2 regions of the Allocoprococcus similis genome follow, and region 1 is predicted to be linked to the other one. Evidence: predicted binding sites of a transcription regulator. Region 1 holds the regulator's gene; the other holds the start of a gene.
What was found. The regulator Rex, encoded in region 1, represses fermentation and respiration genes when NADH is low (regulators of the CRP and FNR family bind a similar motif). The targets are predictions, from matches to a motif close to ATTGTTAANTANTTAACAAT.
Positions count from the first base shown of each region.

Region 1 (3,411 bases):
GCGGAGTAAGTACATATCCGGAAGGATTCATCCGAATCTGTCCGATCCCCCACTCACCGGTCTTTGCCAGAAGGTTCAGTCCGTCCGCATCAATAACAGCCGGTTTTTTATTATTCTCAAGCACCTTTTTCAGTAATTTCTCCGAATGCGGTCCCATGCCGAGTCCGCAGCCAATACAGAGCACATCCGCCCATTCCAGCAAATCCGGAAGTTCTTCAAAGGATTCTGTCTCATCCAGAGAATAGGTCGTCATTACCGCCTCCGGTAAAAGTTCCTGTAAGATTGCCCGGTTGCTTTCCTCCGTATAAATCCGGACAAGCCCGGCTCCCGAAAGATATGCTGCCCTGGCACTTAAATATGCTGCACCGGACATTCCTTTGCTTCCGGTAATCATCAGAACCTTTCCATAAGTCCCTTTATTAGAATCCGGTTTCCTTTGCGGCAGCATTGCCGGCACATCGGATTTTTCAAGTGCCATGCAGATTTCTTCTTCCGCAAAAAACTCCGGCCTGGTAATTCCGATCGGAGCTGTAACAAGCTTTCCTGCATACTCACATCCCGGATACAGGATCTGTCCCATCTTCTGAAACGCAAAGGTCACTGTAAGATCTGCTTTAAATGCAGTTCCAAGCACTTTCCCATCATCCGAACGGATCCCTGAAGGAGTGTCAACTGCCACCTTACAGGCAGTCATCCGGTTCATCTGATCGATCACCTCTGCATACCTGCCTTTTATTTCACGTGACAGACCAATACCGAATACGGCATCTATAATAACACTATATTCTTTCTGTGGCAAACTGTTTCCTACAGATATTCCCAGATTTTCCAGAATTTTCATCTGGATTTTTGTTTCTTCACTACGATGGTCATAATTTCCGACCAATACTACATCCGGATGATATCCTTCTTCTACGAGCATCCTTGCAATTGCGAATCCGTCACCACCGTTGTTGCCACTTCCACACACAACCAGTGCTTTCGACAAGTCTATGCCTTCTGCTTTCATCGCAGCCACACACTGAAGTGCCGCCCGTTCCATCAGGACAAGGGACGGGACCTGCATCTTCTGTATCATTCTCTGATCCGATCTTCTCATCTGATCTGCTGTCAGTATTTCTTTCATATCCGGTCTCCCATACATTTAATTTTCAAAAAGGTGCAGGAAAAAACTTTCCTGCACCTCTGCCTTCTGGTATGCTTTGACTACTTTCCTTCATGTTCTTCATTGTATCTGGTGATGTTATAAGATAATCTCATCAGACTTTCAGACAAATGAACATTCTCCACAATAATATTATCCGGCAGATTCAGATCTGTATGCGCAAAATTCCAGATAGCCTTGACTCCATTATCTACCAGGAGATTGGCAACCTCTACTGCTTTTGCCTTCGGAATCGTGAGAACCCCGATCTCAATATCGTTTTCTTTCACAAAATCCTTCAATTCATCCATCATACGGATCTCAACTCCACGGATCGTCAATCCGGCAAGCCTTGGGTTTACGTCAAACAGCCCTTTTAAAACAAATCCCCGATTTTCAAATGCTGCATAGTTCGCCAATGCCTGTCCAAGATTTCCTGCTCCAATGATAACGAATTTATGTTTCTCGTTCAGTCCAAGGATCTTACCTATCTCTGTATAAAGATACTTTACATTATAGCCATATCCCTGCTGTCCAAATCCACCGAAATTATTCAGATCCTGCCGGATCTGTGAAGCAGTCACTTTCATTCTTTTACTTAATTCATTGGATGATATCCGTTCGACTCCGCTCTCCAGTAGTTCCCCTAAATAACGATAATACCGCGGAAGTCTCCTTATTACTGCCTGAGATATTTCTCTTGATGCCACTTTCACTTCCACCTTCCTATTTTTTGACTCATTATTTTTAATTATATAAGAATCCAACGAAAAAGTCAAATTTTATAGTTGTTTTTTGTCGTATTTCAGCTATAATTATGTTACTGTGAGCAGTAACATAATTGCCACTTTAACAGGAGGATATAAAAATGATACTGGCATGTCATAATCTGTCAAAAAGTTTTGGGGATCAGGTCATCGTAAAAGACGGTTCCTTTCATATAGAAAACCATGAAAAAGCTGCCCTAGTAGGTCTTAACGGAGCCGGCAAATCCACGATCCTCAAGATGATCGTAGGACAACTTTCTCCCGATGCAGGGACGGTTGTTCTTACCAAAGGCAAAACTCTCGGCTACCTTGCACAGCATCAGGAGATGGAAAGCGGCAATACCATTTACGAAGAAGTCCGCACGGCAAAAGCTGAAATCATTGAGATGGAAAAGCAGATACGTACAATCGAGATGGAGCTTCCGTCTCTTTCCGGAGATGCTCTTGAAGCACGTCTTTCCACTTATCAGAGACTGACTTCTGCATTTGAGCACGCAGACGGTTACGCCTATAAAAGTGAGCTTACCGGCGTTCTAAAAGGTCTCGGATTTACAGAAGAAGAATTTACCAAACCCGTAGATTCTTTATCCGGTGGTCAGAAGACCCGTGTATCTCTTGGCAAACTCCTTCTTACCAAGCCTGACGTCCTGCTTCTGGATGAGCCAACCAACCACCTGGATATGAACTCCATCGCATGGCTGGAAACCTATCTTCTGAATTATCCGGGTGCTGTTCTTATCGTATCCCACGACCGCTATTTCCTAAACCGTGTAGTTACAAAGGTGATTGAAGTCGAGCAGGGACAGCTTCATACTTATATGGGCAATTATTCTGATTTTGCTGTCAAAAAAGAACAGCTCAGGGAAGCCAAATTAAAAGAATACTTGAATCAGCAGCGTGAGATCAAACATCAGGAAGCCGTAATCGAAAAGCTCCGTTCATTTAACCGTGAGAAATCCATCAAGCGTGCCGAAAGCCGGGAAAAAATGCTGGATAAGATGACGCTTGTAGACAAACCGATGGAGATCAACACCGACATCCATCTGAAGCTGGAACCTTCACGTGTCAGTGGCAATGATGTACTTTCTGTCAAAGGATTAAGCAAAGCCTTTCCGCCACAGACACTTTTCACAGATATCAGTTTCGAGATCAAGCGTGGGGAACATGTAGCCATTATTGGCGACAACGGAACCGGAAAAACTACGCTTCTCAAGATTCTGAACAATGTGATCCGGGCAGACAGCGGTTCCTTTACACTGGGTGCCAATGTGGAGATTGGTTACTACGATCAGGAACACCACGTCCTTCATATGGATAAGACAATCTTTGAAGAAATTTCCGATGATTATCCGATGCTTACCAACACACAGATCCGGAACATGCTTGCGGCTTTTCTTTTTACCGGAGATGATGTTTTCAAGCTGATCGGCGATTTAAGTGGTGGTGAAAGGGGACGTGTATCTCTGGCAAAGCTGATGCTCTCCAATGCGAATTTCCTGA
Region 1 is NZ_BAAHSG010000007.1:141,000-144,410, reverse strand. Features, by position in the region: gene ACYQ5K_RS04470 (NAD(P)H-hydrate dehydratase) at 1-1,126, opposite strand, end outside; gene ACYQ5K_RS04465 (redox-sensing transcriptional repressor Rex) at 1,207-1,854, opposite strand; gene ACYQ5K_RS04460 (ABC-F family ATP-binding cassette domain-containing protein) at 2,013-3,411, shown strand, end outside.

Region 2 (3,411 bases), on a different contig from region 1:
GTAGATGCTGTCATCGTCGGTCGTTTTGTCGGAAAGGGCGCACTTGCCGCAGTCGGGGGATCTTCTGCCGTTCTTTCCAATCTGATCATCGGATGTTTTACGGGACTTGCAAGCGGTGCATCTGTAATTGTTTCCCAGTTTTATGGTGCAAAGGATGAGCGGAATCTGCAAAAGAGTCTGCATACCGCTTATGCTTTTTCCGTTATCCTCAGTATTGTATTTACAATACTCGGATGGGCCTTAACACCATTTCTTTTGAAGCTCATCGATACACCTGCAGATACACTTGCGGATTCTATTCTTTATCTGCGGATTTACTTTTTAGGTATCTTCGGTACCTTGATCTTTAATATAGGCTCAGCCATCATGCGCTCCATCGGTGATTCCCGCAGACCACTATATTACCTGATCATCTGTTGTTTTCTAAACATCATCCTCGATCTGGTACTAGTAATCGTATTTGATATGGGAATTGTCGGAGCCGCTATCGCGACCATTATTTCACAGGCAGTAAGTGCAATCCTTGTCACCAATGCACTGATGAAAAAATATGATGACTGCAAGCTTTATCTGAGCAAACTGCACATAGACCTTTTGAAGCTGCGTCTGGAATTCCGCATCGGTATTCCAAGTGCACTGCAGGCATTTATGTACAGTATTACCAATATCATTATTCAGGCAGCGATCAATGGTTTCGGAACCGATACTGCCGCTGCATGGGCTTCTTTTGGTAAACTAGATGCGCTTTTCTGGACAGTCAACGGAGCATTCGGAATTGCGATCACAACCTTTGCCGGTCAGAATTACGGAGCAGGAAAAAAAGACCGCATTTTCAAAAGTGTCCGTATCTGCCTTGCAATGGCAGTGGCTGTATGCGGAGGGATCGTTCTGTTTTTAGCCATCTTCTGCCGCCCACTGTTCTCAATTTTTACGACAGATCAAAATGTGATCAATATCGGTATTGATATGCTGCGTTTTATGGCACCGTGCTACACTATTTATGTATTTATTGAAGTTCTCTCCGGTGCACTTCGCGGAACCGGCGATGTCCTGCTGCCGACACTGATCACACTTGGCGGCGTATGTCTGATCCGTATTCCGTGGATTATGTTTGTCTTACCGGCACACCATACCACAACCTGTGTAATGCTTAGTTATCCGATTTCCTGGATCACTACCACAGCTTTGATCATACCGTACTATTTATATAGAAAAAAACATGCTTACGATTAAGGAGAATTGAACATGGCCAAATCCGAATCTACCAAATACCGGCTCGCCGAAGCAATGAAAACCTGCATGAAGACCACTTCTGTCGATGATATCACCATCCGCCAGATTGTGGAAGTCTGCGGCGTCACACGCCAGACCTTTTACCGCAATTTTCTTGATAAATATGATCTGATCAACTGGTATTTTGACAAACTTCTTCTTAAATCATTTGAACATATGGGCGAAGGTACCACTGTTTATGACGGACTGGTCAAAAAATTTGAATATTTAAAGGAAGAGCACCTGTTTTTCGCTGCAGCATTCCGCTCTGACGATCAGAACTCTTTAAAAGAACATGATTTTGAACTGATTCTGGAATTCTATTCAAACCTTATTTTCCAGAAAACCGGAAGACGCCCGGATGCAGAAACTTCATTTCTTTTAGAGATGTACTGCCGTGGCTCGATTTACATGACTGTCAAATGGCTGCTTGGCGGAATGAATTTTCCGCCTGCGCAGCTTGCAAAACAACTGGTACTTGGCATGCCGGAAAAACTTGTGCAACTCTTCACTAATTTGCATATTTTGTCTTAAGCTTTTGTATAAATGTTACACTTTTCATATTCTGTAACTTTTTTTACCGCCTTCTTATTGTTAAAATAGTATCAGAAACAAGTGGTTTTACCATAAACGAAAAGGAGATATGTATCATGGCAAACAGAATTATGTTAAATCAGACATCTTATCACGGAGCAGGTGCAATCGCAGAGATTGCAACAGAAGCAAAAGCTCACGGTTTCAAAAAAGCTCTTGTATGTTCTGACCCGGATCTGATCAAATTCAATGTTACTTCCAAAGTAACAGATATCTTAGACAAAGAAGGACTTGCTTACGAAATCTACTCTGATATCAAAGCAAACCCGACTATCGAGAACGTACAGCACGGTGTACAGGCTTTCAAAAATTCAGGTGCTGATTACATCATCGCAATCGGTGGCGGATCTTCTATGGATACTTCCAAAGCAATCGGTATCATCATCGCAAACCCGGAATTTGAAGATGTAAGAAGCCTGGAAGGTGTAGCTCCGACAAAGAAACCTTGCGTTCCGATCATTGCCGTTCCGACAACAGCCGGTACTGCTGCAGAAGTTACGATCAACTATGTAGTAACAGATGTAGAAAAGAAACGTAAATTCGTCTGTGTAGACCCACATGATATGCCGATCATCGCTGTTGTAGACCCGGAAATGATGTCCTCTATGCCAAAAGGACTGACCGCTTCAACCGGTATGGATGCATTAACTCATGCGATCGAAGGCTACACCACAAAAGCCGCATGGGAAATGACAGATATGTTCCACTTAAAAGCAATCGAGATTATCTCCAAATCTCTCCGCGGTGCTGTTGAAAACACCAAAGAAGGAAGAGAAGGAATGGCTCTTGGACAGTACATCGCCGGAATGGGCTTCTCAAACGTAGGTCTTGGAATCGCTCACTCAATGGCTCATACCCTTGGAGCAGTCTATGACACACCACACGGTGTTGCATGTGCAATGATGCTTCCGATCGTAATGGAATACAACGCAGACTGCACCGGAGAAAAATACCGTGAAATCGCCCGCGCAATGGGAGTTGAAGGCGTAGATAATATGTCTCAGGAAGAATACAGAAAAGCAGCTGTAGATGCAGTCCGCAAACTCTCTGAAGACGTAGGAATCCCATCCAAACTCGAAGCCCTCAAAGAAGAAGATCTCCAGTTCCTCGCAGAATCCGCCCACGCCGACGCCTGCGCACCTGGAAATCCAAAAGACGCATCCGTAGAAGACCTCAAAGATCTCTTCAGAAAACTGATGTAAAGAACAAAATATACATAGTCTGGTAATAAAGCAAAATAATATTCACATCCTATAAATTGATATTCCACTTGCTTTGCTTACCAACAAAGTAGAAAAAGCAACCCCCACAAATTCCGCTAAAAGCGAAATTTGTGGGGGTGAACTTTTTCTCCCCGTATCTTAGTTGATGCAACCCACTTGAGGTATCAGCGCCCGAATCGCCATACATCTTGTTTGGATGCATTGAGGGAGCTGATGCAATTCTTAAGGTTGTGGAAATTTGTGTTATTCCGTGAAATCCATCTGTCTGAGCGCGCCGCGCGAGTTATGGATTTCACGGAATGCCCTTAACAAATTTACAGAA
Region 2 is NZ_BAAHSG010000011.1:122,723-126,133, reverse strand. Features, by position in the region: gene ACYQ5K_RS06715 (MATE family efflux transporter) at 1-1,233, shown strand, start outside; gene ACYQ5K_RS06710 (TetR/AcrR family transcriptional regulator C-terminal domain-containing protein) at 1,246-1,806, shown strand; gene fucO (lactaldehyde reductase) at 1,923-3,068, shown strand.
Region 2: a site for Rex is predicted at 1,863-1,882, ahead of fucO (lactaldehyde reductase). Genes of this name have one in related genera too.